3 regions of the Micromonospora sp. BS32 genome follow, and region 2 is predicted to be linked to each of the others. Evidence: predicted binding sites of a transcription regulator. Region 2 holds the regulator's gene; each other region holds the start of a gene.
The links. The regulator HrcA, encoded in region 2, represses chaperone genes, less so after heat shock. The targets are predictions, from matches to a motif close to GGTTNGCACNCTCNNNNNGAGNGTGCNAACC.

Region 1 (6,609 bases), on a different contig from region 2:
CCCCCTGTACGACAGGCACGCCGACACCCTGAACCGTGCGCTGACCGCGATCACGGAGCGGGGGTACTGGTCCGCCTACCCCGAGTCCCCCAGCCCCCGGGTGTACGGCGAGAACGCCGCCGCCGACGGCAAGGCCGCGTTCGAGGCGTACCTGAACGGCGACTTCCCGCTCGACCAGCCGGGCGACGGCGACACGGTCGCCACCGAGACCAGCCCGTTCGGCGTGGAGCTGAACGTGCGCTACCCGCACGCCGCCGCCGACCAGCTGGTGGGCGCCGCCACGGTCGCGCTGCCGGCCTGGCGCGCCGCCGGCCCACAGGCCCGAGCAGGGGTCTGCCTGGAGATCCTGGACCGGCTGCACAAGCACATCTTCGAGCTGGCCAACGCGGTGCAGTTCACCAGCGGCCAGGCCTTCGTGATGGCCTTCCAGGCCGGCGGCGCGCACGCGCTGGACCGCGCGCTGGAGGCCGTCGCCTACGCGTACGCGGAGATGACCCGGCACCCGGGGACGGCCGGCTGGGAGAAGGCCGCCGGCAAGGGTGACCCGCTGCGGATGACGAAGACGTTCCACGTGGTGCCCCGCGGGGTCGCCCTGGTGATCGGCTGCAACACCTTCCCGACCTGGAACTCGTACCCCGGCCTGTTCGCCTCGCTGGTCACCGGCAACCCGGTAATCGTGAAGCCGCACCCGCGCGCGGTGCTGCCGCTGGCGATCACCGTGAAGTACGCCCGGGAGGTGCTGGCCGAGGCCGGCTTCGACCCGAACCTGGTGCTGCTCGCCTCCGAGGCGTCGGGGGAGAAGCTCGCCTCGACGCTGGCCCTGCACCCGGCCGTGAAGATCGTCGACTTCACCGGCTCCACCGAGTACGGCGACTGGCTGGAGGAGAACGCCCGGCAGGCGTCGGTCTACACCGAGAAGGCCGGCCTGAACACCGTCGTCATCGACTCCACCGACGACTTCGCCGGGATGTGCCGCAACCTCGGCTTCACGCTGACCCTCTACAGCGGCCAGATGTGCACCACCTCGCAGAACATCCTCATCCCCGCCGGCGGCATCGAGACCGACCAGGGCCACAAGAGCTTCGACGAGGTGGCCGGCGGGATCGCCGCCGCGGTCGGCAAGCTCACCGCGGACCCGGCCCGGGGCGTCGAGCTGACCGGCGCGATCGTCAACGACGGGGTGCTGGAGCGCCTCGACGAGGTCACCAAGGTCGGCGAACCGGTGCTGGAGTCGCGTACCGTCGCGCACCCGGCGCTGCCCGGCGCGGTGGTGCGGACGCCGACCATCGTGAAGCTGGCGGCGGACGACACCACGACCTACGGCAAGGAGTGGTTCGGGCCGATCTCGTTCGCCATCGCCACCGACTCCACCGCGCACAGCCTGGAGATCATGCGCTCCACGGTCGGGGAGAAGGGCGCGCTGACCGCTGGGGTCTACTCCACGGACGAGGCGGTGCTCGACGCCGTCGAGGCCGCCGCGGTCGAGGTGGGCGTGCACCTGTCCTGCAACCTGACCGGTGGCGTCTTCGTGAACCAGTCGGCGGCGTTCTCGGACTTCCACGGCAGCGGCGCCAACCCGGCCGCCAACGCCGCGCTCACCGACGGCGCGTACGTGGCGAACCGGTTCCGGATCGTGCAGAGCCGCCGGCACGCCTGAGGTTGCTGTCGGGGTTTCCGGGGCAGGCCTGCCCCGGAAACCCCGGCGGGGTGCGCCGCGACGGGGCGGCTCAGGTCGATCCGGTGGTGAGATCAATCAGGCGGGGCGGCGCATCTGGAGTTCGCGCATGGCCGGCACGGTGGGGTGCGGGACGCGTACCCCGGTGTCGGTGAAGCCGAGCTTCTGGTAGGCGCGGTACGCCCGGTCGTTGCCGACCACGACCTCGAGCATCAGCTCGGGGCGGCCGCAGGCGCGTGACCAGGCGCCGACGGCGTCGATCAGCGTGCCGAGCAGCCCGCTGCCGCGCCAGGACGGGGTCACGTAGACGGCGTAGACGACGGTCAGCCCCGGTTCGTCCGGGGTCACCGTGCCCCCCGCGTGCCCGACCAACCGGCCGCCGGGGTCGGCGACGAACTGGGCGGTCCGGCCGCCCTCGGCGACCTGGGCGATGCGGGCCGCGTACTCCGCGTGCGGGCGGGCGGCGGCCTGAGCGACCGTCTCCAGGAAGGCGAGCGGCGCGTCGGCCAGCATCTCCAGCCGCAGCGCGCGCATCAGGGCGGCGTCCTGCGGACGGACCCGGCGGACGCTGGCCGTCCGGGCGTCCGGTGGGGCCGGGACAGATGTCATGTCCGCATGCATACCGCAACGACGGCGGCCGATGGCTCGAACGGTGCACGGAGCGCCAGAATGTACCGATTTGTGGTCGTGCGGCGTCGTCACTCCTCGTGTAGCGTGCGATTTCGGTCACCCGATTCAGCGGTCGTCGCCGATCGCCGGAACGGTGGTCCTCCGGTGCCGTCCCCGTCGGTGCCGGAACGCCGTGCAGAGTGAGGAAGTGCACCGTGGCACAGGGCACTGTGAAGTGGTTCAACGCGGAAAAGGGTTACGGCTTCATCGCCGTCGACGGCGGCCAGGACGTCTTCGTCCACTTCTCCGCCATCGAGATGGACGGCTACAAGGCGCTGGACGACGGTCAGCGGGTGGAGTTCGACGTCGCCCAGGGCCAGAAGGGGCCGCAGGCCGAGCGGGTCCGCGTCATCGCCTGACCCGCGCCGCATGCCGGCCCCCGACACGGGGCAGCGCCGCCCGCCGCCGCCAGGGAAGATCATGAGCCGTTCCAGGCGTCATCGCTGAGGAGGCTCCATGTCCGACCAGTCCCCGCCGGGTCCGCCGGATCCCCACAACCCGTGGGCCGCACCCGGCCAACCGGTCCCCGGCGAGCCACCGACCGGCGCCTTCCCGTCCGGCCAGCCCTATCCCGGCCAGCCCTATCCCGGCCAGCCCTATCCCGGCCAGCCCTGGCCGCAGCCGCAGGGTTGGGTCTTCCCGCCGACCGGCGGCTTCCCGCCCGGGGCCGGCCCGTACGCCGGCTTCCCGCCGGGTCAGCAGCCCTACGGCTGGCCGGCCGCGACCGGTCACGACCCGAACGACCCGCTGGTCAACCCGCCGTACGCCGGAGTCAACGGCTGGTTCGCGCGCTGCACCGGTGCGCTGCGGCGGGGCTGGCGGATCCTGCTGCCGCTGATGCTGCTCACCCAGGCGGTTCCCGGCGCGGTCTTCTCGCTGCTCTCCCTCGGCCTGGGCCCGTCCGACGAGTCTGTGGCCGCCGACGGCTCGCTGCCCGACGGCTACCTGACCGACGTCGCCGTCTTCGGCGGCGCGGTGCTGGTCGCCGTCCTGCTCGTCGGCTTCGTGCAGAGCCTCGGCTGGGCCGGCGGCACCTGGGTGGTCGCCCGGCAGGCGGCGGGCGAGCCGGCCGACCTGGCCGGCGCGCTCCGCTACGGCCTGCGCCGGGCGCTCGGGCTGTGGGGCTGGACCCTGGCGGTCACCGTGCTGATCACGGTCGGGTTCTGCTTCTGCCTGCTGCCCGGCGTCTACCTGGCCTTCGCGCTCGCCCTGACCGGCCCGGTCTACCTCTTCGAACGGGAGTCCCCGATCGGTCGGTCCTTCCGCTTCTTCCACGACCGGCTCGGCATGGTGCTCGGCCGGGTCGCGCTGGTCGCGGTGGCGGTGATCCTGGGCAGCGCGGTCGGCGGGGTGCTGGAGTCGTTCGGCACCCTGCCGTTCGGCACCGATCCGCTGGCGTCGCCCGGCTCGGCCGTCGGCGCGGTGCTGGTGGTCGTGCTGAGCGCGGTGGTGGTGGTTCCGGTCTACCTGGTGCAGCTGGTCGGGCTGGTGGTCACGTACGCCGAGCAGCGCGGCCACGAGGCCCCGGTGAACGCCGCGCGACTGGCCGCGGAACTCGGCTGACCGGCCCCATCGTGCTTGCACTCGGCAGGTGAGAGTGCTAAACAAGTCATTGGCACTCGCATACCGTGAGTGCCAATGGTCGGGACGGTGGGGCCAAGGTTCCAGCGGCGTTGGAGACGCCGGTGGGGCACATGGCCGGTCGTCGCGGGCTATCCGGCCCGGCCGAAGGACGTCGTCGTCGCCAGGTGGCGACGTCCCAAGGTGCGTACACCAGGCGGCCCATCCGGGACTCACACTCGGGTGGCCCGTGAGTGTCCAGGAGGACAACGCCGTATGGCCAAGATGATCGCGTTCGACGAAGAGGCGCGCCGCGGCCTCGAGCGGGGCATGAACCAGCTCGCCGACGCCGTAAAGGTGACCCTCGGCCCCAAGGGCCGCAACGTCGTGCTCGAGAAGAAGTGGGGTGCCCCCACCATCACCAACGATGGTGTGAGCATCGCCAAGGAGATCGAGCTCGAGGACCCGTACGAGAAGATCGGCGCTGAGCTGGTCAAGGAGGTCGCCAAGAAGACCGACGACGTTGCCGGTGACGGCACGACGACGGCGACCGTCCTGGCCCAGGCCCTGGTTCGCGAGGGCCTGCGCAACGTGGCCGCCGGCGCCAACCCGATGGCCCTGAAGCGGGGCATCGAGGCCGCCGTGGCCAGCGTCTCGGAGGAGCTGTCCAAGCTCGCCAAGGACGTGGAGACCAAGGAGCAGATCGCCTCCACCGCCTCCATCTCGGCCGGTGACAGCACCGTCGGCGAGATCATCGCCGAGGCGATGGACAAGGTCGGCAAGGAAGGCGTCATCACCGTCGAGGAGAGCAACACCTTCGGCCTGGAGCTTGAGCTCACCGAGGGTATGCGCTTCGACAAGGGCTACATCTCCGCGTACTTCATGACCGACCCGGAGCGCATGGAGGCCGTCTTCGACGACCCCTACCTCCTGATCGTCAACAGCAAGATCTCGTCGGTCAAGGACCTGCTCCCGATCCTGGAGAAGGTCATGCAGTCGGGCAAGCCGCTGCTGATCATCTCCGAGGACATCGAGGGCGAGGCCCTGGCCACCCTGGTCGTCAACAAGGTCCGGGGCACCTTCAAGTCGGTCGCCGTCAAGGCGCCGGGCTTCGGTGACCGCCGCAAGGCCATGCTGGCCGACATCGCCATCCTCACCGGTGGCCAGGTCATCAGCGAGGAGGTCGGCCTCAAGCTGGACGCCGTCGGCCTCGACATGCTGGGCCGCGCCCGCAAGGTCGTGGTGACCAAGGACGAGACCACCATCGTCGACGGTGCCGGCGACGCCGAGCAGATCCAGGGCCGGGTCAACCAGATCCGGGCCGAGATCGACAAGAGCGACTCCGACTACGACCGCGAGAAGCTGCAGGAGCGGCTGGCCAAGCTGGCCGGCGGCGTCGCGGTGATCAAGGTCGGCGCGGCCACCGAGGTCGAGCTCAAGGAGCGCAAGCACCGCATCGAGGACGCCGTCCGCAACGCGAAGGCCGCCGTCGAGGAGGGCATCGTCCCGGGTGGTGGCGTCGCGCTGGTGCAGGCCGGCAAGACCGCCTTCGACAAGCTGGACCTGGTCGGCGACGAGGCGACCGGTGCCAACATCGTCAAGGTCGCGCTGGACGCCCCGCTGCGGCAGATCGCCGTGAACGCCGGCCTCGAGGGCGGCGTCGTGGTGGAGAAGGTCCGTAACCTCGAAGCGGGTTACGGCCTCAACGCCGCCAACGGCGAGTACGTCGACCTGCTGGCCGCGGGCATCATCGACCCGGCCAAGGTGACCCGCTCGGCGCTGCAGAACGCCTCGTCGATCGCGGCGCTCTTCCTCACCACCGAGGCCGTCGTGGCGGACAAGCCGGAGAAGACCCCGGCCGCCCCGGCTGGCCCGGGTGGCGGGGACATGGACTTCTGAGTCCAGTTCCACCAGTACGCCGGAAGGGGCGGGCCGCGCGAGCGGTCCGCCCCTTTCCGCGTCTACCGGGGCAGCGGGCGTTGGTTGCGTCGTTTCGCCGCCCGGTCGTACGGCGGGCGGACCGGGACCGGCTCGTCGACCACGGTCACCGGTTCGTCGGCGTCTGGTTCGTCGGCTCCGGACATCTCCGCCAGCTGCTCGGCGTCGCCGTAGTCCCGCCGGTCGAACGGCACCGCGGCGGGCCGTTCGGTCTGCTCGTCGTCCGTGGTCATGGCCGCCTCCTCTACCGAAACGGTAGGGGGCATCGATCATCCGTGCGGGCAAATGGCGTTATCCGGGTCTATGTACCATTTGCCCGCCGTCGATAGGTCAGAGCGTTCGGCGGTACAGGAAGAAGACCCGCTCGATCCGCGCGCCCGCGCTGCCCGAGTAGAACGGCACCGGCCCCACCCAGCCGATCTGCGCCGCGGCGACCCCGGCGTCCCGCTGGTCGGCCAGGCAGCGGCGTAGCAGCACCCCGCCGATGCCCGATCCCTCGGCCGTGGGCGCCGTGCCCATCGGCCCGAACCAGCTCGGCCGCGACGACCCCCAGGCGGCGAAGCCGAGCAGCTCCCCGTCCCGCTCCGCCAGGTGGCAGCCGGCGCCCTCCCGGCCCACCGAGCCGGCCAGCTCGGCGTGCCAGAGGCCGCCGAAGGTGGACCGGGCGAACTCCGCCAGCGCCGGCAGGTCCGCCGGCTCCGCCCGGCGGACCACCACCCCCTGACCGGCCAGCCGCCGCTCCGCCGGCTCCGTCGTGCGCAGTGCCG
Region 2 (6,609 bases):
CGCCGTCCGCCAGGTCGACCCGGTACGGCAGTGGAAGCTCTCCCCGATGGACCTCGCCTCGCTGGACCGCTGGGACGAGTACACCGAGGCGAAGGAGGCGATGTTCTTCTGGACCGACACCGCCGACGCGCCGTGGACGGTGGTGAAGAGCAACGACAAGAAGCGGGCCCGGCTGGAGGCGATGCGGCACGTGCTGAGCCGCTTCGACTACACCGGCCGGGACCCGGACGTGGTCGGCGTGCCCGATCCGCTGATCGTCGGCCCGGCCGGCCTGGACCTGCGCCCGGAGGAGGAGCCGGTGCCGGTCTTCCCCCGCCCCTGAGCCCGTCGCCTACCAGCGTCCGAGGCGGGTGGCGAGCACGCTGAGCGCGGCGACCCCGGCGGTCGAGGTGCGCAGCACCGACGGGCCCAGCCGGACCGGCCGGGCGCCCGCCTCGACGAACGCGGTCAGCTCCACCGGGGCGATGCCGCCCTCCGGCCCGACCACCAGCACGATCTCCCCGGTTCCGGACAGCTCGGCCGTGGTCAGCCGCTCCTCGGCCTCCTCGTGCAGCACGAACGCCGCACCCGCGCCGGCGATCCGGCGGGCCACCGTGCCGGTCGACTCGTCCGGGGCGCCGGCCACCACCGGCAGCCACGCCCGGCGGGCCTGCTTGGCCGCCTCCCGCGCGGTCGCCGCCCACTTCTCCCGGGCCCGTACGCCCCGGTCACCGCGCCACTGGGTGACCGAGCGGGACGCCGCCCAGGGCACGATCTCGTCCACCCCGACCTCGGTCATCGCCTGCACGGCCAGCTCGCCCCGGTCCCCCTTGGCGATGCCCTGCACCACGACGACCCGGGGCACCGGCGCGTCGACGTACCCCCGGGAGGTGACCCGCAGGTCGAGCACGCCCCGGCCGACGGCGGCGACCACCGCGGCGGCGGTGCCGCCCCGGCCGTCGGCCAGCAGCAGCTCCTCGCCGACGCGCAGCCGCTGCACGTTCGCGGCGTGGTGCCCCTCCGGCCCGTCCAGGGTCAGCGAGTCGCCGGTGGGCAGCGCCTCGACCAGGAACAGCGGCGCCGACACCTCAGGCGTGCCCGTTGAAGGCGTCGCGCATCCGGGAGAAGAAGCCGCCCTGCTTGGTCAGCTCGGCGACCTCCTCGCCCCGGGTCTTGGCGAAGTCGCGGAGCATCTTCTCCTGGTCGGCGTCGAGCTTGGTGGGGGTGCGCACGTCGAGGTGGACGTAGAGGTCACCCCGGCCGGTGCCGCGCAGGTGCGGTACGCCCCGGGCGCGCAGCCGCAGGGTGCTGCCCGGCTGGGTACCGGCCTTGACGTCCACCGTCTCCTCGCTGTCGAGGGTCTTGATGGTCAGCCGGGTGCCGAGCGCGGCGGCGGTCATCGGCACGGTGACCCGGCAGTGCAGGTCGTCGCCCTTGCGGGAGTAGACGTCGTGCGTCCGCTCGTGGATCTCCACGTAGAGGTCGCCGGCGGTGCCACCGCCCGGCCCGACCTCGCCCTGCTGGGCCAGCCGGATCCGCATGCCGTCCTCGACCCCGGCGGGGATCTTGACGGTCAGCGAGCGGCGGGTGCGGACCCGGCCGTCACCGGCGCAGGTCGGGCAGGGGTGCGGGATGGTGCTGCCGTAGCCCTGGCAGACGGTGCACGGGCGGGCGGAGACCACCTGGCCGAGGAAGGTCCGCTGGACCGACTGCACCTCGCCCCGGCCACCGCACGCCTCGCAGGTGGCCAGGTGGGTGCCGGCCGCGGTGCCCGCGCCCGAGCAGGTGGTGCAGAGCACGGCGGTGTCGACGGTGATCGGCGCCTCGACGCCGAACGCCGTCTCGTGCAGGTCGAGTTCCAGCCGCAGGATCGCGTCGGCGCCCGGCCGCGTACGCGGCCGCGGCCCCCGGGCGCCACCGGCGGCGCCGCCGAAGAAGGCGTCCATGATGTCCTGGAAGCCGACGAACGGCCCCGCCCCACCGGGCCCCCCAGGTCCACCGGCACCCCCGCCGCCCGGGGCGAGCGGGTCACCGCCCAGGTCGACGATCTGCCGTTTCCGGTCGTCCGAGAGGACCTCGTACGCGGCGTTGATGTCCTTGAACTTCTCCTGTGCCTCCGGGTCCGGATTGACGTCCGGGTGGAACTGCCGCGCCAGCTTGCGGTAGGCGCGCTTGATCTCGTCGTCGGAGGCCTCCCGGCTCACGCCGAGAATGCCGTAGTAGTCCCTGGCCACTGCGTTCGATGTCCTCATGTTCGTCTCGCGTTGCGCCGGTCGTCGGCCGGAGCCGGCCGCCGGCCCCTGCCTGGGTCAGTTCTGGGCCAGCAGCTCGCCCACGTAGCGTGCCACGGCCCTCACCGTGGCGATGGTGCCGGGGTAGTCCATCCGGGTGGGGCCCAACACGCCGAGCCCCCCGAGCGCGGTCGCCCCCGGCCCGTACCCGGTGCTGACCACCGAGGCGGCCCGCAGGTTGTCGATCTCGTTCTCGTCGCCGATCAGCACCCGGGTGGTGGTGGACTCCGCCTCGCCGATCAGCTTGAGCATCACCACCTCCTCCTCCAGGGCCTCCAGGATGGGTCGCAGCGAGCCCTGGAAGTCGAGCAGGCCGCCCCGGGTGAGGTTGGCGGTGCCGGCCAGCGCGATCCGCTCCTCGTGCCGCTCGACCAGCGTCTCCAGCAGCACGGTCGACAGCGTGGTCATCGCCCCGCGCAGGTGCGGCGCGGCCTCCTCGACCAGCGCCTGGACCAGCGGCGGGGTCTCCGACAGCCGGCTGCCGACCAGCTTCTCGTTGACCAGCCGGCGCAGGTCGGTGACGTCCTCGGCGGGGATCGGCGTGGGCAGCTCGACCAGCCGCTGCTCGACCCGGCCGGTGTCGGCGATCATGACGAGCATCAGCCGGGTGGTGGAGATCGGCACCAGCTCCAGGTGCCGCACCGAGGAGCGGGCCAGCGAGGGGTACTGCACCACGGCCACCTGCCGGGTCAGCTGCGCCAGCAGCCGGACGGTGCGGTGCACCACGTCGTCGAGGTCGACCGCACCGACCAGGAAGCGCTCGATGGCCCGGCGCTCGGCCGGGCTGAGCGGCTTGACCCGGGAGAGCCGGTCGACGAAGAGCCGGTAGCCGCGGTCGGTGGGCACCCGGCCGGCACTGGTGTGCGGCTGCCGGATGTAGCCCTCCTCCTCCAGCACGGCCATGTCGTTGCGGACCGTCGCCGGGGAGACGCCCAGCTGGTGCCGCTCGACGAGCGCGCGGCTGCCGACCGGCTCCTGCGTGGCCACGTAGTCCTCGACGATCGCGCGCAGGACGGCCAGTTTGCGGTCGTCGAGACCCATCTCCCCACCTCCTGACGCACGTCGGCCCGGGCGCGTGCGCGCGGGCGAGCGCTCTGGCACTCGACTGTAGCGAGTGCCAGTCTACGTCGGCGGCCCCACTGACGCGATGATCAGCGCCGGACCGTCGGTGCGGCACCAGGGCCGATCAGCCGGACATCCCGGGCGTTGTCGCTCTGGTGCCCCCTTGCCACCAGCCCCTACCGTGACGTCCATGACTGAACCACCTCGCCCTCCGGGCGCGGGCGACCCCGGCGCCCAGCCGGACCCGACCGCCCCCTCGGGCTCGTCGTACGAGCCCCCCACCGCACCACTGTCCGGGGCACCCGGAGCGGGCGGCTATCCCCCGCCCGGCGGCTATCCGCCACCTCCCGGGGGCCAGCCACCGTCGGGCGGCTACCCCCCGCCCGGCGGTTACTCCGCGCCCGGCGTCGGCTATCCGACCGGCGGCGCGTACGGCGCCCCGAGCGGCGGCTGGGCCAACAACGAGGACAAGACCTGGGCGCTGATCGCGCACTTCGGCGGCGCCGCGGCGATGTTCGTCAGCGGCGGTGTGCTCGGCTGGCTTCCCCCGCTGGTCGCCATGCTGGCCCGCGGCAACCAGTCGCCGACCGTGCGGCAGCACGCCGTCGCGGCGCTCAACTTCCAGCTGCTCTGGTCGATCATCGGTCTGGTCGGCTGGATCCTGGTCTGTGCCGTGATCGGCTTCATCCCGGTCGCCGCGGCGGTCATCCTCGGTGTGGTCTTCGGCATCCTGGGCGGCGTCAAGGCCAACGAGGGTGTGCTCTACCGCTACCCGATGAGCATCAGCATGATCAAGTGAGCCGCCGGCCGGCCTCCGGGCCGGCCGGCCGCTCCGCCCGCTCAGGGCAGCAGGTCGCGTACCACCGCGTCGGCGAGCAGCCGCCCGCGCAGGGTGAGCACCGCCCGCCCGGCGGCGAACTGCGCCGGAGCCAGCAGGCCGTCGGCGAGCGCCCGCTCGGCGCCCGCCCGGCCGGGCCCGTCCAGGGCGTCCAGCGGCAGCCCGGAGGCGAGCCGCAGCCGCAGCATCACGTCCTCCATGTGCGCCTCGTCGGGCGTGAGCAGCTCCCGGGCCAGGCCGGGTGACTCCCCCGCCGCAAGGCGCTTCGCGTACGCCGAGGGGTGCTTGACGTTCCACCAGCGCACCCCGCCGACGTGGCTGTGCGCGCCGGGGCCGAGCCCCCACCAGTCCGCGCCGGTCCAGTAGAGCAGGTTGTGCCGGCACCGGGCCGCCTCGGAACGGGCCCAGTTGGAAACCTCGTACCAGGAGAATCCGGCCGCGTCGAGGGCGGCCTCCGCGGCCAGGTAGCGGTCGGCCGCCACGTCGTCGGAGGGGTACGGCAGCTCGCCCCGACGCATCCGGGCGGCCAGCCGGGTGCCGTCCTCCACGATCAGGGCGTACGCGCTGACGTGATCCACCCCGGCCGCCACCACCCGCTCCAGCGAGGCGGCGAAGTCGTCGGCGCTCTCCCCCGGCGTGCCGTAGATCAGGTCCAGGTTGACGTGGTCGAACCCGGCGTCGCGGGCCTCCAGGGCGGCGGCGGTGGCCCGGCCGGCGCTGTGCTTGCGGTCGAGGATCGCCAGCACCCCCGGCGCGGCGGACTGCATACCCAGCGAGATCCGGGTGTACCCGGCCGCCCGCAGCGTCCGCAGCGACTCGGGGGTGACCGACTCCGGGTTGGCCTCGGTGCTGACCTCCGCGTCGGCGGCCAGCCCCCAGGTCCGGTCGATGCCGTCCAGGATCCGCGCCAGGTCGTCGGCGGGGAGCAGGGTCGGGGTGCCGCCCCCGACGAAGACGGTGTCCACCCGCGGCGGCGGGGTGGCACCGAGCACCCGGGCGGCCAACGCCAGCTCGGCCAGCACGGTGTCGGCGTACGACTCGCGGTCGGCGCCCCCGCCCAGCTCCGCCGCCGTGTAGGTGTTGAAGTCGCAGTAGCCGCAGCGGCTGGCACAGAACGGGACGTGCACGTACACCCCGAAACCGCGCGCGCCGACCGAGGTCAGGGCGGCGGCGGGCAGCGAGCCGTCGACGGGGACGGTCTCGCCTTCTGGAAGGACGCCGGGCATGGCCACTAGTGTGCCCGGCATGACCTCTCCCGACGCGCTCGTGCGGGTCTCCACGGCCCGCGGGGTGACCACCCTCACCCTGGACAGCCCGCACAACCGCAACGCGCTCTCCACTCCCCTGATGACCGAGCTGCTGGCCGGGCTCGCCGACGCGGTCGCCGACGACACGGTCCGGGCGGTCGTGCTGGACCACACCGGCCCGGTCTTCTGCTCCGGGGCGGACCTGAAGGAGACCGCGGCCGCGTACGCCAGCGGCAGGGTGCCCGCCGGGATGCTCGGTGACGTGCTCGCGGCGGTCTGGGAGTGCCCGAAGCCGGTGCTGGCGAAGGTGGCCGGGCCGGCCCGGGCCGGCGGGCTGGGCCTGATCGCGGCGGCCGACCTGGCGGTCTGCGCCGAGGAGGCGACGTTCGCCTTCACCGAGGTGCGGATCGGGGTGATCCCGGCGGTCATCTCGGCCACCGTGCTCCCCCGGCTGCACCCCCGGGCCGCCGCCGAGCTGTACCTCACCGGGGACACCTTCGACGGTCGGCGGGCCGCCGAGATCGGCCTGGTGACCGCCGCGGTGCCGGCGGGCGACCTGGCCGCCGCCGTGGAGCGCTACTGCGCGTCGCTGGTACGCGGCGCCCCGGGGGCGTTGGCCGGGGCGAAGGAGCTGCTGCGCCGGCCGGCCGCGACCGACCTGCGCGCCGAGATCGCCGACCTGGCCGCGCTGTCCACCGGCTACTTCCTCTCCGACGAGGGCCGCGAAGGGGTGCTGGCCTTCCGCGAAAAAAGGAACGCGAGCTGGGTGCCAATCGATTAGACCGTTTTCTCTGTTTGCTCCCGGGAATGTGAACCGGTCGGCCGACCCGGCTCGCGTCTTCCGGGACGTACGCTTGGCGAACTGTCGAAAGGGAGGTGCGGGTGCGAACTCGGGCATTCGTGACAGCCGGTGTGGTCGTGGCGGTGATCGCCCTGCTCGGGGTGTTCGTCGTCATCCGCCAACTCGGCGGGCAGCTTCGACTCCCGGTGGCCAGTCGCACCTGCACCGTCCAGGCCGACGGCACCGTCATCCTGGACGCCGACCAGATGGCGAACGCCGCGACCATCGCCGCGATCGGCATGCAGCGGCAGATGCCCGAGCGGGCGGTCGTGGTCGCCCTGGCCACCGCCTACCAGGAGTCCGACCTGCGCAACCTGCCCGACGGCGACCGGGACTCGATCGGCCTGTTCC
Region 3 (6,609 bases), on a different contig from region 2:
GCGAGGCCGAGCGCCGCGGTGGGCTCGTCGAGGATGACCAGCCGGCTGTTCCAGAGCACCGCCTTGGCGATGGCGACGGTCTGGCGCTGGCCGCCGGAGAGGCTGGAGACGTGCTGGCGCAGGGTGACGGTACGGACGCCGAGCCCGGCGAGGGTCTCGGTGGCCATCTGCTCCATGGTGGGTTCGTCGAGCACGATGCCGCTGCGCTTCTCCCGCCCGAGGAACATGTTCTGCACGATGTCGAGGTTGTCGCAGAGGGCGAGGTCCTGGTAGACCACCTCGATGCCAAGGCCGGCGGCGTCCCGGGGGCTGTTGATGTTGACCGGGCGGCCCTCGAAGAGGAACTCGCCGGCGTCGGTGGGGTGGATACCGCTGATGCACTTGACCAGGGTGGACTTGCCGGCGCCGTTGTCGCCCACCAGCGCGGTCACCTCGCCGGGGTGGACGGAGAGGGCGACGTCGCGCAGGACCTGGACGGGACCGAAGCTCTTGTCGATCCCGCGTAGTTCCAGCAGGGGGGTCGCGGGCACTGGGTTCTCCTTCTGGTGTCGCCGAGCGGGTGGGGCGGGTACGGGTCAGCGGATGCCGGCGTCGGCGCAGAGCCTGGCGTACTCCCCGCCGCAGACCTCGTCCCTGGTGACGTAGCCGTCGGCGATGACCTGGGCGACGTCGGCCTTGTAGATGGCCCGGGGGGTGAGCAGGATGGCGTCCACGTCGCGGCCGCTCTCCGGGTCCCGGACGGTCTGGCCGGTCTCCCGGCGCTCGCCGTTGGCCAGCGCGATGGCCAGGTCGGAGGCGGCCTTCGCCTCCTCCTTGATCGCCTTGTAGACGGTCATGCACTGGTCCCCGGCGAGGATGTTCCGCAGACCCTGCGGGGTGGCGTCCTGGCCGGTCACCGGGATCTTGCCGTTGAGCTTGTTCTTCTTCAGCACGGAGATGGCCGCGTTGCCCAGGCCGTCGTTGGCCGCGAGGACGCCGTCGATCCGGCCGGCGGTCTTGGTGAGCATCTGCTCGAAGATGACTCCGGCCTGGGCGTTGTCCCAGTCCGGGACCGACTGGGCCGGGCCCCTGCGGTACTCCCCGGCGTCGAACTTGGGCTTGAGCACCGAGTCGTAGCCGTTCTTGAACAGGGTGGCGTTGTTGTCGGTCGGCGAGCCGTTGAGGTAGGCCACGACCGGCTTGGTGGCGCCCTTCTCGGCCAGGCACTTGCTCAGGCCCTCGCCCTGGAGCTTTCCGACGGCCTCGTTGTCGAAGCTGACGTAGTACTCGGCGGAGCCGCTGAGGGTGAGCCGGTCGTAGTCGATGGTGGCGACTCCCTGGGACCGCGCCTTCTCCAGCACCGCCTTGCCGGTACCCGAGTCGAGATTGACGATCATCAAAACGGTGGCGCCATTCGTGATCATCTGTTCGGCGATGTTGGAGAACTGCGACTTGTCGCCCTGCGCGTTCTGGATGTCGGAGGCCACCCCGGCGGCGTCGAATGCCTGCTTGAGGAACTTGCGGTCCGCGCCCTCCCAGCGGGCGGAGGACTTGCTGTCGGGCAGGATCACACCGATCTTCGCCTTCTTGCCGTTACCGGCCTGGGCGCCGGTCGACTGGTCGGCGCAGCCGGTCGCGCTGGAGGCCAGCAGCCCGACCGCGGCGAAGGTGAGGAGGCCCTTGCGCATCTACACGGGTCCTTTCCGGGGGTGGTGGGGGGTGGTGGTGGGGGAGGTCGCGCGCGTTTGTTGTGAGCGGCAACGTATGGCGGGTCCCGTCGTCGCCGCAAGACTCGGGGGTTCCAACTTAGGGGGACTGCGGTAACAATCCCGTAACGCGGGGAAGTCCGGCGAAATCGCCGGACAATGGCGGCCGAAATTGTCGCCGGTACGGCATTCCGCCGCACCCGCTCGGCGAATTCTCAGTGGGCGGCGAGCGGCGCGGTGGTGGCGTCGGTCAGCGCGATCAGATCGGCCGGGGCCAGTTCCACCTGGAGGCCCCGACGGCCGGCCGAGACGTAGACGCTCTCGTACGCCAGCGCCGACGAGTCCAGCACCGTGGGCAGCCGCTTGCGCTGGCCGAGCGGGCTGATCCCACCCCGGACGTAACCGGTGGCCCGTTCGGCGGCCGCCCGGTCGGCCAGGGCGGCCCGCTTGCCGCCCAGCGCCGCCGCCAGCGCCTTGAGGTCCAGCTCGCCGGTGACCGGGACGACCGCCATCGTCAACCCGCCGTCGACCTCGGTGACCAGCGACTTGAAGACCCGCTCCGGCGGCACCCCGAGCGCCTCGGCGACCAGCGCGCCGTAGTTCGGCGCGTCGGGGGAGACGTCGTACGGGTGGGTGCGGTGCCGGATCTTCCGCTTCGTCAGCAGCGCCGTCGCCGGAGTGCCCTGTCCCGCCATGCCGGTCACGCTAACCCGCCCGGTGGGCTCAGGTCGCGACGGGCCGGCAGAGGAGCACCGTCGGCGCTCCGGCGACCCGGGTCAGCACCAGGCTCGCCGCCGCGTCGCCGGCCAGCCGCAGGTCCCGGCGCAGCTTCTCCGGCTCCAGCGCCGAGCCGCGCTTGAGGATCTCCACCCGGCCGACCCGGCGCTCCCGCAGCAGCGCGCGCAGCCGCTTCAGCGAGAACGGCAGCGTGTCGGTCACCTCCAGACAGCGGGCGAACGGGGTGCCGGTCGGGGTGTCCGCGTACAGGTAGGCGATGCTCGGGTCGGCCAGCGTCGCGTCGAGCGTGTCGGCCAGCTCGGCGACCAGGTGCGCGCGTACCACCGCGCCGTCCGGGTCGTACAGGTAGCGCCGGACCGGGCCGACGGCCGCCTCGGCCGCGCCCACGCCGGTCAGCACGTGTTCGGCCTCGCCGCGCAGCACGGTCGCCCGGCGGGGGACCTCGGCCAGCCGGCCGCACCACAGGGCCGCCTCGACCAGGTCGCCGTCCGCGCTGACCCACTCCGCCTCGGCGCCCGCCGGGACCAGCGCGTGGTCGATACCCGGGGCCACCTTCACCACGGTGTACGGCACCCGCTCGGCCAGGCCGGTGACGAAGTCCCAGGGCGGGGAGTAGGCGTTCGGGTCGAAGATCCGCCGTCCGGTGCCGGCCCTGCGGCGGGCCGGGTCGCAGAAGACGCCGTCGACCCGGGTCACGTCGAACGCCGTGGCGTCGCCGCACTCCACCGTGAACAGCTCGGCCAGCCCCGCCGCCTCGGCGTTCGCGGCGGCCATCGCGGCGGTCAGCGGGTCGGCCTCCACGCCGTACACCCGGATGCCGGCGCGGGCCGCGGCGAGCGCGTCCGCGCCGAGGCCGCAACCCAGGTCGGCGAGGGTGCGCACCCCGGCGGCGCGCAACCGGCCGGCGCGCCGGTCGGCGACGACCCGGCGGGTGGCCTGCTCCAGCCCGGCGCGGGTGAGGAACATCCCGGCCGCCGCCGGCCCGAACTTGCCGGCCGCCCGGCGGCGCAGCTCGGCCTGGGTGAGGGCGGCGGCGGCCAGCCCGGCCGGCACCCCGGCCGACCGCAGCGCGGCGGCCGAGGTCAGCGGGTCGCCGCCGGCCAGCCCGGTCGCCGCGGCGAGCGCGGCCGACCCCTCGGGGGTACGCAGCGCGGCCAGCTGGTCGGGTTCCACGCCCGCCATTCTCCCCGGCGGGCGCGACGCGCCGGGCGGCGGGCTGGCACTCTCCTTGACGGAGTGCTAGCCGAGGAATAACCTGCGATTAGCACTCTCACCCTGAGGGTGCCAGCTCCCGGGTCACTCGGCACGGGCGCTGAACGCCAGGCGGACCGGCACCCGCGACGACGGCCCCGCCCGGTGGCATGTGGCAGATTGACGCTGGTCGGCTCCGGTCGACCGGTAACGAAACCAGTACCCCGGGAGGGTATGCCCGTGACTACCGCGACCAAGGTTGCGATCAAGCCGCTCGAGGACCGGATCGTGGTCCAGGCGAACGAGGCTGAGACCACCACGGCGTCGGGCATCGTGATCCCCGACACCGCCAAGGAGAAGCCGCAGGAGGGCACCGTCCTCGCTGTCGGCCCGGGCCGGATCGACGACAACGGCAACCGCGTGCCGCTCGACGTCAAGGTCGGCGACACCGTTCTCTACTCGAAGTACGGCGGCACCGAGGTCAAGTACGCCGGCGAGGAGTACCTGGTGCTCTCCGCCCGCGACGTCCTCGCGGTCATCGAGAAGTAAGCAACCGATCAGTGTCGTTGCCCCGGTCCGGCTCGCCGGGCCGGGGCAACGTCGCTTCGAAGGGACATTCATGGCGAAGATCCTGAGCTTCTCGGACGACGCCCGGCACCTGCTGGAGCACGGTGTCAACGCCCTCGCGGACACGGTCAAGGTCACCCTCGGCCCGCGCGGGCGCAACGTCGTCCTGGACAAGAAATTCGGTGCGCCCACGATCACCAACGATGGCGTGACCATCGCCAAGGAGATCGAGCTCACCAACCCGTACGAGAACCTCGGCGCGCAGCTGGTCAAGGAGGTGGCGACCAAGACCAACGACGTCGCCGGCGACGGGACCACCACCGCGACCGTGCTGGCCCAGGCGATGGTCCGCGAGGGCCTGCGCAACGTGACCGCCGGGGCGAGCCCGTCCGGTCTCAAGCGGGGCATCGACGCGGCGGCCGCCAAGGTCTCCGAGGCGCTGCTCGACCGGGCCGTCGCGGTCTCCGACAAGGAGTCCGTCGCGCACGTCGCGACGATCTCCGCGCAGGACGCCACGATCGGCGAGCTGATCGCCGAGGCGATGGAGCGGGTCGGCCGCGACGGTGTCATCACCGTCGAGGAGGGGTCCGCGCTCACCACCGAGCTGGAGGTGACCGAGGGTCTCCAGTTCGACAAGGGCTTCATCTCGCCGAACTTCGTCACCGACGTGGAGTCGCAGGAGTCGGTCCTGGAGGACCCGTACATCCTGATCACCACGCAGAAGATCTCGGCGATCGAGGAGCTGCTGCCGCTGCTGGAGAAGGTCCTCCAGAACAGCAAGCCGCTGCTGATCATCGCCGAGGACGTCGACGGCCAGGCGCTGTCGACCCTGGTGGTCAACTCGATCCGCAAGACCCTGAAGGTCTGCGCGGTCAAGGCCCCTGGCTTCGGCGACCGGCGCAAGGCGATGCTGCAGGACATGGCGATCCTGACCGGCGCCGAGCTGGTCGCCCCGGAGCTGGGCTACAAGCTCGACCAGGTCGGCCTGGAGGTGCTCGGCACCGCCCGGCGCGTCGTGGTCGACAAGGAGAACACCACCGTCGTCGACGGTGGCGGCCAGTCCTCCGAGGTCGCCGACCGGGTCGCGCAGATCCGCAAGGAGATCGAGGCCTCGGACTCCGAGTGGGACCGGGAGAAGCTGGCCGAGCGGCTGGCGAAGCTCTCCGGCGGCATCGCGGTCATCAAGGTGGGCGCGGCGACCGAGGTCGAGATGAAGGAGCGCAAGCACCGCATCGAGGACGCGATCGCCGCCACCAAGGCCGCCGTCGAGGAGGGCACGGTGCCCGGTGGTGGCGCCGCGCTGGTCCAGATCCTGCCGGCGCTCGACGACGACCTGGGCCTGACCGGCGACGAGAAGACCGGTGTCTCGATCGTCCGCAAGGCGCTGGTCGAGCCGCTGCGCTGGATCGCCCAGAACGCCGGCCACGACGGTTACGTGGTGGTGCAGAAGGTCGCCGGCAAGGAGTGGGGCAACGGCCTCGACGCCGCCCGCGGCGAGTACGTGGACCTGGTCAAGTCCGGCATCATCGACCCGGTGAAGGTGACCCGTAACGCGGTCACCAACGCCGCGTCGATCGCCGGCCTGCTGCTCACCACCGAGAGCCTGGTGGTGGAGAAGCCGGAGCAGGCCGAGCCGGCCGCCGCCGGTGGGCACGGCCACGGTCACGGCCACCAGCACGGCCCGGGTTTCTGACCCACGCCGTACGCCAGGTCAGGGCGCACCGTCGAGTGACGGTGCGCCCTGATGCGTTCGCCAGGCGATTACGGAACGCTGACGTCGTTGGCGATCGGCCCGGTTGATCGACAAGACTGGGCGGATGAGCAGCACGCCGCGCCGCCTCGCCGCGCTCGCCGGGATCACCGCCGCCGCCGTGGCGGTCGGCGTCGCCGAGCCGGTGGCCGTCCTCACCGGGCCCCGTTCCGCGCCGCTGATCGCGGTCGGCGGGCTGGTGGTCGACGTGGTCCCCGGGCCGCTCAAGCAGTTCGCCATCGCGGTCTTCGGCACGTACGACAAGATCGCCCTGCTGGTCGGCACGGCGCTGCTGCTGGCGGGGTTCGCCGCGCTGCTCGGGGTGCTGGCCGTCCGCCGGCTCTGGATCGGGCTGGCCGGCGTCGCGGCCTTCGGCGTCCTCGGGGCGGCCGCCGCGCTGACCCGTGCCGGCGCGAACGCCGCCGACGCGCTCCCGTCGCTGGTCGGGGCGGCGCTGGGCGGCCTGGTGCTCTGGGCCTTCCTGGCCGGCCCGTTGCAGGTCGACCCGTGGCCCTGGCGCCCGCCCACCCCGCTGTCGTACACGCCCGCCGATCCTCCGCCCGCGCCGCCGGCCCGGCCGGACGGGTGGGAGCCGCCGGAGAGCACCGACCCGGAGTCGCGGCGGCGCTTCCTGCGCGGGGTGGGCGTGCTCGCCGGCGCGGCCACGGTGGCCGGGCT

Region 1: groL (chaperonin GroEL) is a predicted target of HrcA. The motif match lies at 3,955-3,985, and genes of this name have one in related genera.
Region 3: groES (co-chaperone GroES) is a predicted target of HrcA. The motif match lies at 3,683-3,713, and genes of this name have one in related genera.

What each region holds. Positions count from the first base shown of each region.
Region 1 covers NZ_JBSSHR010000034.1:5,467-12,075, forward strand. The annotation lists gene paaN (phenylacetic acid degradation protein PaaN) at 1-1,657, shown strand, start outside; gene AC5RWQ_RS29355 (GNAT family N-acetyltransferase) at 1,754-2,284, opposite strand; gene AC5RWQ_RS29360 (cold-shock protein) at 2,500-2,703, shown strand; gene AC5RWQ_RS29365 (hypothetical protein) at 2,801-3,907, shown strand; gene groL (chaperonin GroEL) at 4,181-5,803, shown strand; gene AC5RWQ_RS29375 (hypothetical protein) at 5,866-6,075, opposite strand; gene AC5RWQ_RS29380 (GNAT family N-acetyltransferase) at 6,173-6,609, opposite strand, start outside.
Region 2 covers NZ_JBSSHR010000006.1:239,297-245,905, forward strand. The annotation lists gene ppk2 (polyphosphate kinase 2) at 1-322, shown strand, start outside; gene AC5RWQ_RS12645 (16S rRNA (uracil(1498)-N(3))-methyltransferase) at 332-1,066, opposite strand; gene dnaJ (molecular chaperone DnaJ) at 1,068-2,213, opposite strand; gene hrcA (heat-inducible transcriptional repressor HrcA) at 2,289-3,311, opposite strand; gene AC5RWQ_RS12660 (DUF4870 domain-containing protein) at 3,523-4,131, shown strand; gene hemW (radical SAM family heme chaperone HemW) at 4,173-5,396, opposite strand; gene AC5RWQ_RS12670 (enoyl-CoA hydratase-related protein) at 5,416-6,198, shown strand; gene AC5RWQ_RS12675 (hypothetical protein) at 6,294-6,609, shown strand, end outside.
Region 3 covers NZ_JBSSHR010000019.1:59,799-66,407, reverse strand. The annotation lists gene AC5RWQ_RS24135 (ATP-binding cassette domain-containing protein) at 1-530, opposite strand, end outside; gene AC5RWQ_RS24130 (sugar ABC transporter substrate-binding protein) at 576-1,667, opposite strand; gene ybaK (Cys-tRNA(Pro) deacylase) at 1,901-2,380, opposite strand; gene AC5RWQ_RS24120 (THUMP-like domain-containing protein) at 2,409-3,596, opposite strand; gene groES (co-chaperone GroES) at 3,849-4,163, shown strand; gene groL (chaperonin GroEL) at 4,234-5,874, shown strand; gene AC5RWQ_RS24105 (molybdopterin-dependent oxidoreductase) at 5,999-6,609, shown strand, end outside.